One region of the Thermus aquaticus genome, then DNA from elsewhere that is predicted to be linked to it. Evidence: riboswitches for the same ligand, from Rfam matches in the RefSeq annotation. Region 1 holds a riboswitch; the other holds the start of a gene.
What was found. A riboswitch is a leader RNA that binds a small molecule or an ion and turns the genes downstream of it on or off. The one in region 1 is predicted to bind cyclic di-GMP.
Positions count from the first base shown of each region.

Region 2: it holds a riboswitch for cyclic di-GMP, as region 1 does, so the genes downstream of both, BVI061214_RS08410 (hypothetical protein) here and BVI061214_RS11480 (hypothetical protein) in region 1, are expected to answer to the same signal.

Region 1 is NZ_LHCI01000106.1:1,977,703-1,985,683, forward strand. It holds gene hemE (uroporphyrinogen decarboxylase) at 1-260, shown strand, start outside; gene hemH (ferrochelatase) at 257-1,216, shown strand; gene hemG (protoporphyrinogen oxidase) at 1,198-2,553, shown strand; gene BVI061214_RS11475 (diguanylate cyclase) at 2,589-4,832, shown strand; cyclic di-GMP riboswitch class II at 4,895-4,979, shown strand; cyclic di-GMP riboswitch class II at 5,047-5,132, shown strand; gene BVI061214_RS11480 (hypothetical protein) at 5,183-5,539, shown strand; gene BVI061214_RS11485 (bifunctional diguanylate cyclase/phosphodiesterase) at 5,581-7,981, shown strand, end outside.
Region 2 is NZ_LHCI01000106.1:1,363,555-1,371,535, forward strand. It holds gene BVI061214_RS08395 (COG1470 family protein) at 1-626, opposite strand, end outside; gene BVI061214_RS08400 (hypothetical protein) at 631-1,233, opposite strand; gene BVI061214_RS08405 (COG1470 family protein) at 1,218-1,961, opposite strand; gene BVI061214_RS08410 (hypothetical protein) at 2,037-2,648, opposite strand; cyclic di-GMP riboswitch class II at 2,666-2,752, opposite strand; gene BVI061214_RS08415 (YbgA family protein) at 2,816-3,778, shown strand; gene fni (type 2 isopentenyl-diphosphate Delta-isomerase) at 3,793-4,800, opposite strand; gene crtI (phytoene desaturase family protein) at 4,797-6,365, opposite strand; gene BVI061214_RS08430 (glycosyltransferase family 2 protein) at 6,459-7,466, opposite strand; gene BVI061214_RS08435 (lysophospholipid acyltransferase family protein) at 7,463-7,981, opposite strand, start outside.

The DNA.
Region 1 (7,981 bases):
GGGACGTGATGGGCCTGGACCACCACACCCCCCTCCCCTGGGCCCGGGACGTGTTGGGGAATACGCCGGTCCAGGGCAACCTGGACCCCGCCGTCCTCTTCGCCCCCAAGGAGGTCATCCGGCGGGAGGTGGGCCGCATCCTGGAGGAAAACGCCGGCCGAGCAGGCCACATCTTCAACCTGGGCCACGGCATCCTGCCCAAGACCCCCCATGACCACGTGGCCTACGTGGTAGAACTCGTGAAGGAGGTGGCGGCGTGAACGTGCTCCTTATGGCCTATGGCACCCCTTACACCCCGGAGGAGATCGCCCCCTACTACACGGATATCCGCCGGGGCCGGCGCCCCACGGAGGAGCTCTTAAAAGAGCTCGCCGAGCGCTACGAAGCCATCGGCAAGAGCCCCTTGAACGAGATCACCCTGGTCCAGGCCATGCGCCTCCAGGCCCTCTTGAACCTCGAGGCCCCTCTCTACCCCAAGCGCCTGCAAAGCCCCTTCGGCCCCCGGGCCCCCCACGGCCCGGCCCGGGTCTACGTGGGCACCAAGCACTGGCTCCCCTCCATCGGCGAGGCGGTGGCCGCCATGCACGAGGACGGAGTGCGGCGGGCCGTGGCCCTAGTGGCCGCCCCCCACTACTCCCTAAGGAGCGTGGCCGAGTACCAGGAGAAGGTGGAGGCCGCCCTCAAGTCCCTGCCCGAGCCCATAGAGTTCCTCTGGGTGGAAAGCTACGAGGCCCACCCCGGCCTGATCGCCGCCTACGCCAGGCGGCTGGAGGAGGCCATCTGGCGGCTCAAGGACCCCAGGCGGGCCGCCTACGTCTTCACCGCCCACTCCATCCCCGTGGCCGCCGTTGAGCGGGGGGACCCCTACCCCAGGCAGGTGGAGAAGACGGCGGAGCTCATCGCCAAAAGGCTTTCCCTCCCCCGCTATTTCGTGGCCTACCAGTCGGCGGGGCGCACCCCTGAGCCCTGGTTGGGCCCGGACATCAACGAGCTCTTAAGGCGGCTTGGCGAGGAGGGCTTTACCGAGGCCGTGGTCCAGGCGGTGGGCTTCCCCGCCGACCACCTGGAGGTCTTCTACGACCTGGACCTCGAGGCCCAGGCCACGGCGGAGGCGGTGGGCCTGAGGCTCCTAAGGGCCCGGAGCCTCAACGCCGACCTGGACTACATAGAGGTCCTCAAGGACCTGGTGGAGGCGGCGTGGCTCAGGTCCTCGTGATCGGCGGGGGGGGGGCGGGGCTCGCCGCCGGCCTGGCCCTGAAGGAGGCCGGGGCCGACTTCCTCCTCCTGGAGGCGAGACCCCGCCTGGGGGGCAAGGTGCGCACCCTGAGGCAGGGGGGGTTTCTGGTGGAGGGCGGGCCCGACGCCAGCGTCCGCTACAAAAAGGAGGTCCTGGAGCTGGCCCAGGCCTTCGGCCTGGAGCCCATCGGCACCCTCCCCCAAAAGCCCTCGGCCCTGATCCTGAAAGGGGGGCGGCCCCACCCCCTGCCCGAGGGGCTTTTGCAGGTGGTGCCCGGGGACCTGAGGGGCCTGGCCAGGACCTCCCTCCTCTCCTTTTCGGGAAAGCTCCGCGCCCTCTACGACCTCTTCCTCCCCCGGGGCAACAAGGAGGACGAAAGCCTGAGGGAGTTCGTGGAGCGCCGCCTGGGCCCTGAGGTCTTCGCCGCCCTGGTGGCCCCCCTGGCGGGGGGGATCTACGGGGGCGAGCCCGACGAGCTTTCCATGAAAGCCGCCTTCCCCCAGCTTCTGGAGCTGGAAAGGCGGCACCGGAGCCTGATCCTGGGGGCCATGCGGGAGAGAAAAAGCCGGGGAAGCCGGGAAGGGGGTAGCCTCTTCTTCTCCTTCCGGGAGGGGCTTTCCGCCCTCACCCGAAAGATGGCCGAGGCCCTTTCGGAAAGGGTCTTCACGGGCACCCCGGTCCTTGGGGTGGAGCCCTTGGGAAGCCGCTACCGGGTCCACACGCCAAAGGGAGTCCTGGAGGCCGAGGCCCTCGTCCTGGCCACCCCCGCCCCCCAGGCGGCCAGGCTCCTGAGGCCCTTCCTGCCCGAGGCCACCGCCCTCTTAAAGGGCATCCCCCACATCCCGGCGGCCACGGTGAGCCTGGCCTTCCCGGAGCCCCTTCCCGTGGTGGGGCACGGCCTCCTGATCGCCAAAGGGGAGGGGTTCCGGGTGCGGGGCTTCACCTGGACCCACCAGAAGTGGGAGGGCCGGGCCCTCGAGGGCCATAGCCTGGTCCGGGCCTATCTCTCGGGCGAGGCGGCGGGGCTTTCCGAGGCCGAACTGGCCAAAATCGCCCTGGAGGACCTCCGCCGCTTCCTCGGGAAGGAGGTGCGTCCGAGCCACACCTTCGTCTTCCGCTTCCCCGAGGGGATGCCCGGCTACCGGGTGGGGCACCTGGAGCGGCTTGACCGCCTGGAGATGGCCCTCCTCAAGGCCCCCGGGCTCTTCCTGGCGGGGAACTACCTGGAGGGCGTGGGCCTTCCCGAGGTGGTGCGCTCCGGCAGGAGGGCGGCGGGCCGCGCCCTGGCCCACCTGGCCCTGGCCCCCACCCCCTAGCGCCCGGGAAAGGCTTGGGTCAGCATAGGCCAAACATGGCCCTGTCTTATCCTGCCATAGCCCTGGCCTCCTTCCTGGTGGGGCTTTTGGCGGGCTTTTTGGGCTACAGCGACCCCTACATCCTCCCCTGGTTCATGATCGCCGTGGCCGTGGTGGCCAGCGTCTACGGCCTCTCCTGGGGGCTTCTGGCCGCCCTCTTCTCCACCCTGGTCCTCCTCCTTTTCCCGGGGTTTAACCCGATGGCCCTGGCCCTCCTCCTCCTCTCCGCCCTGCTGGCCCACCAGGTGGGGGAAAGCCTGCGGCGGGCTCACCGCCGCGCTAAAGCCCTCGCCAAAAGCCAGCGCCTGATCGCCGAGGCCCTCGAGGCCCTCCCCCAGGCCCCAAACCGGGAGGCCCTCCTCAAGAGCCTCCCCGAGCGCCTCCTTGCCCTGGGGGAGGGGGGGCACGTGGGGGTCTGGGTGCCCGCCCCCGAAGGGGGGTTTAGCCTTCTCGCCACCCACCCGCCCATGAGCCTGGCCTGGATCCCGGATAGCGGCGTGGTGGGCCGGGCCTTCCGGGAGGGCAAGCCCCTCTACATCCCCGATGTGCGGCGGGAGCCCGGCTACATCCCGGACCCCTCCATCCCCACCCTGGCCGAGCTGGCCCTGCCCCTTTGGGAAAGGGGCGAGGTGGTGGCGGTGCTGAACCTGGAGCGCCCAAAGCCCTTCCTCCCCGAGGAGGTGGAGGGCCTCACCCGCTTCGCCCAGGCGGTGGGCCTCCACCTGGACCGCCTGGCGGACCTGGAGGAGAGGACCCTCCTTTCTGGGCTTTCCGAAAGGCTCCAAAGCGCCGGGACCAAAGAAGAGGCGGCGGGGAGGGCCCTGGCCTTCCTGGTGCCCGCCTTGGGCCTCCAGGCCGGGGCCCTCTGGGAGGCCCGAGGAGCGCGGATGCAGGCCCTCGCCCACCACGGGGTGCGGGAAGCAAGCCTCCTCCGGGTGCTGGAGGAGGGCCTGGCCTTTGGGGTGGGCCTCGCCTGGCGGGTGTACGAGACGGGAAGCCCCCTCTTCACCGCCCGCTACGCCGAGGAAAGCCAGGGGGTTCCCGCCCTCCAGGCCCTGGGCTGGCGCACCTTCGCCGCCCTCCCCCTGCCCTCCCCGGGAAGCCCCAGGAGCCGCCGGGTCCTGGTCCTGGGCGCGCCGGAGGCCCGGCCCTGGCGCAGGGCCGAGGTGGAGAGCCTCCTCCTTTGTAGCCGCACCCTGGCCCTGGCCCTGGAACGCCTGGCCGAGAAGGCGCGGCACCAGGCGGTGAACCGCCTCTTCCAGGAGCTTTTGCAAAAGCCCCTGGAGGCCCTTTACCAGGAGGTCCTGGAGGAAGCCGTCCGGCAGGTGCCGGGGGCGGAGGCGGGGAGCCTCCTCGTGCTGGAGGAGGGGGTCTACCGCTTCCGGGCGGCGGTGGGGTACGACCTGGAAGGGCTTAAGGGGGTAGCCTTCCGGCCGGAGGACCAGCTCCTCTGGTACGGCCTGGGAGAGGAGGAGGCCCAGAGGGGCGAGCCCCGGATCCTCAGCGCCGAGGCCCGCCCCATCGCCGAGATCAGCCACAAGACCGCCCCCCCGGAGGTCATGGACCGCGCGGGCAGGGCCACGGAGATCCAGGCCAACCTCTGCCTCCCCATCCCCTACCAGGGCCAGGTGCTGGCCTACCTGAACCTGGACAACCTCCACGACCCCCGGGCCTTTGGCGAGGACAGCCTCGAGGCCGCCCGCTTCTTCGCCACCCCCCTGGCCGCCCTCCTCCACGAGGCCAGGACCCGGAGGCTTCTGGAGGAGGCCGCCCTCACCGATCCCCTCACGGGCCTTCCCAACCGCCGGGCCTTTGAACGGCTCTTTTTGGAGGAGCTGAAGCGGGCCGAGCGCTACGGTTACCCCCTCTCCCTGGCCGTCTTGGACCTGAAGGGGTTCAAGGCCATCAACGACCGGCTAGGCCACGCCGCCGGGGACCTGGCCCTCGTCCGCGTGGCCCAGGTCCTTTCCAAGGAGCGGCGCAACGGGGACCGGGTCTTCCGCTGGGGCGGGGACGAGTTCGCCGCCCTCTTCCCCCACACGGGCAAGGAGGGGGCCGTAAGGGCCGCCTTCCGCTACGCCCGGGCCATTGAGGGCATCTGCCTGGAAGGCCTCTGCCTGGGGGTCAACATCGGCCTCGCCACCTATCCCGAGGACGGGACGACCACGGACGAGCTCCTATCCGCCGCCGACACCCGCATGTACCAGGCCAAGGCCCAGGGGCTTTCTGTCTTGGCCTAAACGCCCCTTGCCAAAACCCGCCCGCAGGTGTACCCTTGAGCTAGGGACGCTGAAGTCCCCAAAGGCACCTCGGAGGCGACGAAGCCTGTCCTGCAATCTGGGCGCCTGGGACAGGTGGAGCCAGTGGCGCAACCGGCCGAGGGCGGGCAAAGCCAAACCTTTTCCTTGCTTTCCCTCTGTCGGCCAGGCGCCTAGCCTGGCCCTAAGGCTTTTTAGGGCGTTCGGAGGCGAGGAACCGTGATACCCAAGATGGGCGCCAAGGGACACGGGGAGCCAGTGGCGCAACCGGCCGGACGCTATAGCACGGCTATACCGCCGACCCTTGCGCCACCTCCCCCAAGGAGGTGGGCATGCGGACGTGGATCCTAGCCCTCTTGATCCTCGTAGGGGGCGTGGCCCCGGCCCAGAGCGCCGCCAGCGTCGGCGTGGGCATCCGCATCCCCGCCGTGGTGGGGCTCCGCCTGGCGGAGGTGGAAGGGCCTATGGTGTCCGCACTGGAGCTTGGGCCCGGGGTCCACACCCTCAGGCTCGTGGCCAACACCCAGTGGGAGCTTAGGGTGGAGGTGGAGGGCCAGGCCCTTCTGGCCAACCTGTCCCTTCAGGCGGGCACCCACGTCCTCTCGGGCCGGGGCAGGCTGACCCTCACCCTGGAGGTGCCCCCGGGGAGCCGGGTGCGCCTCAAGGTGGCCCTGGCGGGGATTTCTTAGAAACCACACCCCCTTAGGTGTAAACTAGAGGGGATTCGGCCATGGACTGGACCCGAACTCCCTCACGGTCCTCGCCCGTCCTGCCCCTCCTGCGGCAGGGCCTTCAGGGGCTTCCCGAGGCCCTCAGGGCCCTGGCCAAGGCCCTACAGGCCCACCGCGCCTACCTCTTCCGCTTGGAGGAGCGGGACGGGCTTTGGTACGCCTCCCAGCTGGCCGAGTGGGCGGGCCCCCACGTCACGCCCCAGATCCAGAACCCCAGCCTGCAACGCCTGCCCGTGCGGGAAGCGGGCTACGGCCGCTGGCTGGAGGCCTTTCTGCGGGGCGAAGCCATCGGAGGCGCGGTAAGGACCTTCCCCGAGGAGGAAAGGCCCCTTCTGGAGGCCCAGGAGATCCAAAGCCTCCTGGTGGTCCCCATCCGGGTGGAGGGGCGGCTCTGGGGCTTTCTCGGAGTGGACGACTGCGAAAGGGAGCGGGCCTTCACCCTCGAGGAGGAAGCCCTTCTCCGGGAGGTGGCTGAGGCCCTGGCCCGCACCCTGGACCTCTTTGAGGTCCACCGCTTCACGGAACGCCTCTTGGAGCTTTCCCCCTTCTACGTGGCCCGCATGAGCCCAGAAGGCGGACGCCTATGGGCCAACCTCGCCTTTAAAAAGGCCTTCCCCCAGGGGCTTCCCCTGCCCTTGGAGGCGCCCCTGGCCCAGCCGGGGCGGCCGGTGACGGCCACCACCGCTGGGGAGGCCCCCGCCGAGTGGACCCTGGTGGCCGTGCCCGGCCCGGGAGGGGAGGTCCTAGAGGTTCTGGCCTTCGGCCTGGACCTTCGGGAGCGCCTCCTGGCCCAGGAGCGGGAGGCCCGCTGGAGTGCCTTCCGCAAAAACCTCCTCCGGGTTTACGAGACCCTGATGGCCGAGGGGTTTTCCGAGTCCGTCTTCGGCCTCATCCTCGAGGCCGCCCTGGACACGGTGCCCGCCGCCCAGGCGGGGAGCGTGGCCGTCCTCAAGGAGGACGGGTACTACCACTTCGTGGCCGCCAAAGGGTACGACCTGGAGGCCCTGCGCCAGGTCCGGCTCCACCCGGAAGAGCCTCTCTCCCTCACCGGGCACAGGGAGGCCCAGGTCTTCACCCAGAAGGACCTCAAGCGCTTCAACCGGCGGCTGGACCCCAAGCGGAGAAGGGTGATGGAGGAGGCGGGAAGGGTGCGGGAGATCCAGGCCGTTCTGGCGGTGCCCGTCTACCTCTCCGGCGAGCGCAAGGCCTTCTTGTACCTGGACAACCTGGAGAGGGAGGACGCCTTCACCCCCCTGGACCTGGAGCTGGCCCAGGCCTTTGCCAGCCAGCTGGGCCTCCTCCTCCGGAGGATGGAGCTGGAGGGGAGGCTGACCTACCTGGCCTTCCACGACCCCCTGACCGGCCTACCCAACCGCCTCTTCTTCCTGGAGAAGCTGGCCCAGGCCCTAAAAGAGGAGCCCAGGGTGGCCGTCTTGTACCTGGACCTGGACGGGCTGAAGCTGGTCAACGACCTGGAGGGCCACGCCACGGGGGACGAGGTCATCCGGACCGTGGCCGCCCGCCTGCGGGCCGCCGTCAGGCCCCGGGACCTGGTGGCCCGGCAGGGCGGGGACGAGTTCCTCGTTCTCCTTGCGGGGCTCCGCAAGCCGGAGGAGGCCGTCCAGGTGGCGGAGCGGCTTCTAGAGGTGGTGCGCCTGCCCCTGCCCCTGGGCGGGCGGGTCTTTCACCTCACCACCTCCTTGGGCATCGCCCTGGGGGAGCCCGGCCTCACCCCGGGGGAGCTTCTGGCCCGGGCCGACCTGGCCCTTTACCGGGCCAAGGGCGAGGGCAAGGACCGGCTGGCCTTTTACGAGCCCGGGCTCCAGGAGGCCCTGCGCCGGGAGATGGCCCTGGTGGAGGCCCTGCGGGAGGCCCTGGCCGGGGATGAGGGCGAGCTCACCCTCCTCTACCAGCCCATCGTGGACCTGGCCACGGGGGCCCCTGTGGCCCTCGAGGCCCTGATCCGCTGGCCCAAGGCCCCCCCCGGCGAGTTCATCCCCCTGGCGGAGCGGCACCGCCTCATGCCGGAGCTGGGGGCGTGGGTCCTGCGCCGGGCCTGCCGGGAGCAGGCCCGCCACGGCCTGCCCGTGCACGTGAACGTGAGCCCCCAGGAGCTCCTCCACCCCGGCTACCCCGGCCTGGTGGCCCAGGTCCTGGAGGAGACCGGATGCCCCCCCAGGGCCCTGGTCCTGGAAATCACGGAAACCGCCCTCATCCCCGACGAGAGGGGGCGGGACGCCACCCTGACCGTGCGCATCCTGCGGGAGCTGGGAGTCAGGGTCTTCCTGGACGACTTCGGAAGCGGCTACTCCAGCCTGGAGCGCCTGGCGGCCCTTCCCGTGGACGGCCTCAAGCTGGGCCAGGCCTTCACGCAGGCCCTGGGGAACCCTCCGGACCCCC
Region 2 (7,981 bases), 610 kb from region 1:
GAGAGGGGGCCCTCCAGGGAGAGGCGGAAGGCGGGAGGGCCCTGGCCCAGGCTTCCCTCCAGCCGTCCCTGGAGGGCGTAGGGGAGGGGGCTTCCCCCTTCGGGGAGGACCTGAACGAGGTAGAGGGCCCGCTTCTCCCCGAAGAGGAGGGCCAGCTTCAGGAGGCCGAAGCCAGAGAGGGAGAGCGCCACCTCTCTTTCCTCCCCCGGGGCCAGGGTGAGGCTCACAGGGCTAAGGTTCACCTCGCTCCCCTCGGCTTGGGCCAGGTGGACCCTTTCGGCCACGTTCCCCCGGTTCCGGAGGAGGAGCCGGAGACTCCCTCCGTAGACCTCCCGGGGGACTCTCGCCTCCAGGTCCCTTATGGCCTCCACCTCCACCTTCTGGCAGACCTCCGTTCCCCCCCTGGGCCTGAGGCACACCCGGTAGGAGCCCGGTGGGGCCTCCTTGGGAACCTCCACCACCACGAGAAAGGGTCCCTCCCCAGGGCTCGGCGTGAGGAGGAGGGGGAGGTCCGAGGCTACCTCCACCTCCCCAGGGGGTAGGCCCAGGAACGGGAGGACCAGAACCTCCCCGGGCCTCGCCGCCAGGGCCAGGGAGAGGAAGAGGAGGGCGAGGATGGGGCGCATGGGATCAGTCACCCTGGACCTCGTACGTGAGGGTGAGGGCGCCTGTGGCGGGCAGGGGGGGGAAGAGGTCGTGGGGGCTGACCTCGACCCAGTAGTAGATGTGCAAGGTGGCGGTGGTGTTCCTCCGTATGTCGGCGAGGCGCCGGTTGTAGGGGACGGCGGAGAGAAGGGTGGGCGTGGGCGCGAGGCTCGTGGCGTTTCCGGAGATGACCTGAACCATGACGTAGAGCCTCGAGGTCCAGTCCACGGGGAGGGAACCGGAAACGCCCGTCACCCGCAAGCAGAACCTCCTCCCCGCCCCGCAAAGCGTCCCTCCCCTTATCGGGTCCCGGTTTGGGGTCCGCACCGTGCAGGCCATCCGGTACACTCCCCCGGGCGCTCCCGTCACCGCCGTGGGGAGGAAGCGCATGGGACCCGTGCCGTCCAGGAGGAGGAGGTAGGAGGCCAGGTTGGCCACGTAGTAGGGCTGTCCCGCCACGGTGGCCTGGGTGAGGGAGCCGGGGGCGGAAAAGTCGTATAGCAGGTCCGTGGCGTCGCAGTTCACGCTCTGGCCCAGGGCCTCGGGAAGGAGGAGGGCGAGGAGGAAAAGGCTCAGGGCACGGCCCATACGCCCTCCGCTGCGTAGCGCCCGTAGGCGCTTTCCAGGATCAGGACCACCCGGTACCGCCCTGGGGGAAGGGGCGCTTCCGGCTCCAGGGCGAGCTCCCGGTATCCCCCGGGGAAGACGGGGAGCTCGGCGATGGGGAGGCGGGCCACCTCCTTCCCCTCCCCGTCAAAGACCCGGGCCTCCCCTGTGACCCTTTGGAGGACGTTCCCGGGGTTTTCCAGCAAAAGGGGAAGGGCCTTCCCCTCGCCCCCTACCTTGGCCCGGAGGGCGGGGCGCTCCGTTCCCCTCAGGGTGAGGTAGACGGCGAGGCCCAGGGAGGGGCTGGCGGTGATCCGGAGGCCTCCCAGGCCCGTGGGCCTGGGCCCTGCGGTGAAGACCACCAGGCAGGCCAGGGTGCCCTCGGCTCCGGGCGGGGCCTTCAGGGTGAGGCGGACTTCGGCGGTCCCCCTTGGGGGCACGGTGAAGGCCGTGGGGGTGGCGGTGAGGTGGGGGCAGAGGTTGCGCTCGGGGCTTTCCGCCACGTCCCCTTGGGGCGTGAGGGCGAAGGGCCTTAGGGCTACGCTGAGGGCTTCCTCCCGGTCCAGGCCGTTCCGCATCCGGACCACTTCTGTGACTTCTCCCCCAGGGGGCAGGACCAGCTCCAGCCGGGCGGGGGAGAGGGCGAGGTCCACCTGGGCCAGGGCCTGGGTCAGGAGGAGGCCCGTGAGGGCGACTAGGGGGCGCTTCATGGTTTCGTTTCCCCTTTTAAGCATACAGGCCGCTTCCGGCCTGGGCAGGAAGCGGCCACGGAAAACTCCTAAGGCCTAGGGCGAGGTGAGGAGGAGGTTGACGGTGATCTGTTGGTTGATGCCCGCGAGAGGAATATCGTCGGTGATGTCCATGGTGAAGAGGTAGTAGAGCTTGTAGACGCTCCTCCCCTGGCCGCCGCTACCGGCGTTGAAGAGGGTGAGAGGGCTTGCGGCCGTGATGGGGGTGGGGGTGGTGGTCCAGGAGGCCCCCTTGCCGCTCACCTTCTCGGCGAAGACCTTGACCCGGCCGTTGCCCAGGGTGAGGGTCCCGCTGATGGAGTCGATCTTCACCGTCCACTGAGCTCGGTTGGTGCGGACGGTCACCGTCCCGTAGTCCCCGAGGTCGTTCTCGGCCGCATCCCTGATGGACGTGGGGGCGAAGTCCTGGGTGCCGCTAGCGGTGTCCAGGAAGGTCAGGTAGGCGGCCCAGGAGGCCTTGGTGTAGGGAGTTCCACCTATGGTAACCGTACCCGATGCGCTGGCATCGCCAAAGTCGAACAGGTAGTCGGTGGCGTCCAGCGTGAGCTGGAGGACGGAGGGGATGTTCACGGTGACCTTGGGGCTAGCGGTCTGCGCCAGGCTCAGGCTTGCCAGAAGGGCCATGAGGGCAACCAGCTTCCTTTTCATCTCTGCACCTCCTAAAGGGCTTTAGGGGCCGGTTGCGCCACTGGCTCCCCCTCGGCCCATGGCGCCCATCTTGGGCTCGAGGGTTCATCGCCTCCCCTCAGAGGACAATATTACAGGGCCGTGTGAAAGCCGTGTGAAAATGCGAGGCCAGCCCTTAGCATAAGGCCATGGAGGCCCCGAACCCCTCCCTGGAGGCCTGGCCCAGGCCCCGCCTGGTGGTGAGCGCCTGCCTGGGCTTCGCCGCCGTGCGCTACTCGGGAGAGCTGATCCCCGACAAGGTTGTGGCCGCCCTGAAGGCGCACGTGGACTTCGTGCCCGTCTGCCCCGAGGTGGAGATCGGCCTCGGGGTGCCCAGGCCCACGGTGCGCCTGGTGCGGGGCGAGGATGGGCCCAGGATGGTCCAGCCCAAGACGGGGGAGGACCTGACGGAAAGGATGCGGGCCTTCAGCCGGGCCTTCCTCTCCGGCCTGGGGGAGGTGGAGGGCTTCATCCTGAAAAACCGCTCCCCCACCTGCGCCCTCAAGGACGCCAAGGTCTACGCCTACGCCGACCAGGGGGGCGCCGTGGGCCACGGGCCCGGCCTCTTCGCCCAGGCGGTGATGGCGGCCTTTCCCCTCCTGCCCAAGGAGGACGAGGGGCGGCTCACCAGCGCCCGCGTCCGGGCCCAATTCTTCACCCGCATCTTCGGCCTGGCCCGGCTTAGGCGACTTGGGGACCTGGGCGAGCTCATGGCCTTCCACGCCCGCTACAAGCTCCTCCTCATGGCCTACAGCCAGAAGGAGACCCGGGCCCTGGGCCGGCTTCTGGGCGAGGCCCGGGGGAAGGCCTTTCGGGAGGTGCTTCGGGCCTACGAGGAGGGCTTCCTCAGGGCCACGGAAAAGCCCTACCGCCTGGGGGCCATGGCCGATGCCCTTCTCCACGCCTTTGGCTACTTTAAGAAGGGCCTAAACGCCCGGGAGAAGGCCCACTTCCTGGACCTTTTGCTGGACTTCCGCGAGGAGCGGGCGCCCCTCGAGGCCCCCCTGGCCCTCCTCCATTCCTGGGCGCTCCGCTTCGGCCAGGAGTACATAGAAGCCCAGGCCCTCCTGATGCCCTACCCCAAGCCCCTCATGGACCTGAAGAGTTCCTGAGCGCCCCGCCGTGGCTAAAGCCCCGGCGAAGCCTCCACCTTTCCCCTGGCCTCCACTGGCCTCCTCGCCCCCACGGCGAAGAGGGCCGTGCGGAGCTCCTCCAGGTAGTCGGCTATCCAGGCCGCGGCGGCCTCAGCGCCCATGAGGGCGGGCCTGAGGAGGGGCCTGGCCACGGCCACCAGGTCCGCCCCCAGGGCCAGGGCCTTGGCGGCGTCCGTCCCCGTGTAGACCCCTCCGGAGGCGATGAGGGGCACCTCGGGGAGGACTTCCCGCACCTCGAGGATGGCCTGAGCCGTGGGAACGCCCATCTCGCAGAGCTCGGGGTGGCGGACCTCCCCGTAGCGCACCCACTCCTCCACCCTGGCCCAGCTGGTCCCTCCGGCCCCGGCCACGTCCACCGCCGCCAAGGGGAGGCCCTTTAGGGCCAAGGCCGCCTCCCGGGAGAGGCCGTGCCCCACCTCCTTGACCAGGACGGGAAAGGGGAGGGGGAGGAGGGCCCTAAGCCTCGCGAGAAGCCCCCTAAAGTCGGTGTCCCCCCGCTGCACCGCCTCCTGGAGGGGGTTCACGTGGAGGGCGAGGGCGTCGGCCTCCAGCATCTCCACCAGCCTGATGAGGTCCTCCCGCCCGTAGCGCCTCAGCTGGGCCAGGCCCAGGTTGGCGACGAGGAGGGCTTTGGGGGCCACCTTGCGCACCTGGAAGCTCCTCAGGGCCTCGGGGCGCTCCAGGACGATTCGGCCCGAGCCCAGCATCATCCCCACCCCCAGGGCCTCGGCGGCTTCGGCCAGGGCCAGGTTGATGCGCTCGCCGTTCTCCTCCCCGCCGGTCATGGCCCCGATCAGGAAGGGGGCCTTCAGGGTCTTACCCAAAAAGGGCGTGGTGAGGTCCACCTCGCTTAAGGCGAGGCCCGAGAGGGCCTGGTAGCGGAGGCGGAAGCGCTCCAGGCCGGTGGTGGTCTTCTGGAAGGCCACCTCCCCGTGGAGGCAGGCCTCGAGGTGCTTCCGCTTCCTCTCCAGCGTGCTCAAGCCCTGGCCTCCAGAAGCTCTTTGGGGGCCCGTTCCAGGCCCAGGTCGTGGGCGATGAGCCGGGCGGTCATCTTGGCCGACATCATCACGCTGGGAAGCCCCGCCCCCGGCTGGTAGCTCTGCCCCACCAGGTAGAGGCCCTTCACGTCCTCGGAGCGGTTGTGGGGCCGGAAGCTGGCCGTCTGCCACAGGACGGGCTCGGGGCCGAAGGCGTTGCCCAGGTGGCTATTCAGGGTCCACTGGAAGTAGTCCGGGGTGACGAAGTGGGTGTAGACCAGCCGGTCCATGAGGCCGGGCAGGTAGCCGGCCTCGTCCAGGTAGCGCAGGGCCTTTTCCAGGTACTCGGGGCCGATCCTTCCCCAGTCCAGGCCGCTTCCGTTGTGGGGCACGGGCACCAGGGTGTAGGCGGCGTGGTGGCCCGGGGGGGCCAGGGAGGGGTCGGTGAGGGTGGGGAGGTGGAGGTAGTGGGCGAAGTCGTCGGGGAGGACCTTCCTTTGGAAGATGTCCCGGAGGAGCTCCTCGTAACGGTGGGAGAGGAGGACGTTGTGGTGCCTGAGCCTTTCCCCCTCGTCCCCCCGGGCCCTGAAGCCGAAGTAGGCCACGAAGAGGCTCATGGAAAGCCGGGTGCGCTTGAGGCGGAGGTCGCTGTGCCAGAAGCGGTCCTCGGGGGCGAGGAGCTCCCCGTAGGTGTGGACGTAGTCGGCGTTGGAGACTACCAGGTCGGCCTCTATCCTCTCTCCGTCCTGGAGGACCACGCCCACGGCCCGCCTGCCCCTGGTGAGGATGCGGCGCACAGGGGCGTTAAAGCGGATCCTCCCGCCGAGCTCCTCCAGCTTCCGCACCAGGCCCCGGACCAGGGCCCCCGTCCCCCCCATGGCGAAGTGGACCCCCCAGTTCCGCTCCACGAAGTGGATCATGGCGTAAAGGGCGGGGACCGAGAGGGGGTTCCCCCCGATTAGGAGGGACTCAAAGGAGAAGACCTGGCGCATCTTGGGGTTTCGGAAGTAGCGGGAGACCAAGGAGAAGAGGGGGCGCACGGCGTCCAGGCGGAGGAGGTCCGGGGCCACCCGCAAGAGGTCCAGGAGGCTTCCGAAGTGGGTGAAGCCCAGCTCCAGAAAGCCCTTCTGGAAGAGGGCCCTGGCGTGGGCCTCAAAGCGGCGGTAGCCCGGGAGGTCCTCCGGGGCCAGGCGCTGGATCTCCGAGAGGAGGTGCTCCCGGTCGTTGTTGTAGTCAAAGTGGGTGCCGTCGGGGAAGTGGATGCGGTAGAAGGGGTCCAGGGGGACGATCTTCACGTACCTTTGCGTGTGCGTTAGCCCCTCCTCCTCGGGGAAGTCGGGGTAGAGCCTGGGGTTTCCTGGGCTGGTGGCGAAGAGGTCCTCCAGGAAGGGGGGGACGGTGATCACCGTGGGGCCCATGTCAAAGGTGAAGCCCTGGGCCTGGTGGACGAAGGCCCGGCCCCCAGGGCCCGGGAGCTTTTCCAGGACCAGGACCTCTAGGCCCATGGCCGCAAGCCGTATGGCGGCGGAAAGCCCGCCCACCCCGCTACCGATCACCACCGCGCGCATGGGAGGAGTCTACCAGGCTCCTTTACCGGGAAAGATGGGCCTGGCCCACCTTTCATACCACCCCATGCTGGCTTGCGCCAGCATGGGGTGGTGTCAAAGGGGCCTACCCTTCCAGGTTTTTCCCGGGAGGAGGGCCCTGAGGTATACGGGCATGAGGAGGAGCGGGGCCAGGGGCGTGAGGAGGGCGGGGAGGAGGGGGCCTTTGAGGACGAGCTGGACGGCCAGGCGCTCCAAGAGGCCCAGAAGCCCCAGGTCAAAGCGGCCGAGGAGCCAGGGCAGGGTGTAGAGGGCCAGGTGGTAGAACGCCGAGCCTAGGAGGACGGCGGGGTTTTTCAGGTGGATGTCCAGGAAGTTCTTGGCGAAGCCCTTAAGGGCCTCGCCGTAGCCCCTGTACATCCGCACCCGGAAAAGCGCCACGCCCAGGTAGAGGCCGTAGCGGCCCGCCCTTCGGGCCAGGGCCACGTCCTCCAGGACCTCTTCCCGCACCGCCCTGTGCCCCCCCATGGCCCAGTAGGCCTCCTTCCGGAAGGCCAGGACCTGGCCGTTGGCCAGGCGCAGGGCCTCCAGGGCGGGGTGGGGCAGGAAGGAGAGGAGCCCGTTCATGACGAAGGCCTCCACCACCCCCTCCTGCCGGGGCAGGGCCGAGACCAGGTCCTTGCCCTCCAGGGCGGAAAGGAGCCCCCCCAAGGCCCCTTCCTCCCAGAGGACATCGGCGTCGGTGAAGACCAGGACCTCCCCTCGGGCCGCTTGGGCCAGCTGCCAAGAGGCCCAGTTCTTCCCCCGCCAGCCCGGGGGGAGGGGCTTCCCGCGGAGGAGGCGGAAGCCGGGATGCCCCCCGGCCACCTCCTGGGCTACCCGGGCCGTCTCGTCTTCGGAGAGGTCGTCCAGGACCAGGACCTCGAGGGCCCCCTGGTGGAGGAGGGTGGGGAGGGTGCGCCTCAGGTTTTCCGCCTCGTTCCGGGCGGGGACCAGGATGGAGGCCGTGGGCCTTTCCGGCGTGGGGCCCGGGCGGAGGCGGGGAAAGCGGAGGAGGTTATGGAGGAGGGCGAGCCACCTCATGAGGAGGAAGAGAAAGACCCCGAAGAAGAAGTCGCCCATCAGCGAAAAAGCCTCACCAGGGGGCTTAGCCTTTCCTCCAGGCTCCGCCTTCCCTTTAGGACCTCCCGGAAGCCCTCCGGGGTCTTTCTGGGGTGGGTGCGCCTTAAGGTCTCGTCCAGCTCCTGAAGAAGCCCCCTTAGCGCCCCTTCCAGGTCCACGTCCGGGGAAAGGGGCGGGGCCACCAGGAGAAAGGCCTCGGGGTGCTCAAACCCCCTGAGGACTACCCGGCAGGCCACGGGGAGGAGGGGAACCCCAGCCCGCCTCGCCAGCCAGGCCGCACCAGGCTTCAAGGGGCCCAGGGGCCCGGGGTAGCGCATCTCCCCTTCGGGAAAAAGGGCCACCCAGGCCCCCTCCTTAAGGCGCCTCAGGGCCTCCCGGACCCGCCTGGCCTCGAGGGCCCCAAGGAGCCTAAGCACCGGGAAGGCCTTCAGGTTCTCCTCGGCCACCAGGAGGCTGGCCGACCGCCTCTCTCGCCTGGAAAGAAACCAGACCAGGTGGCCGTCAAAGAAGCTGTGGTG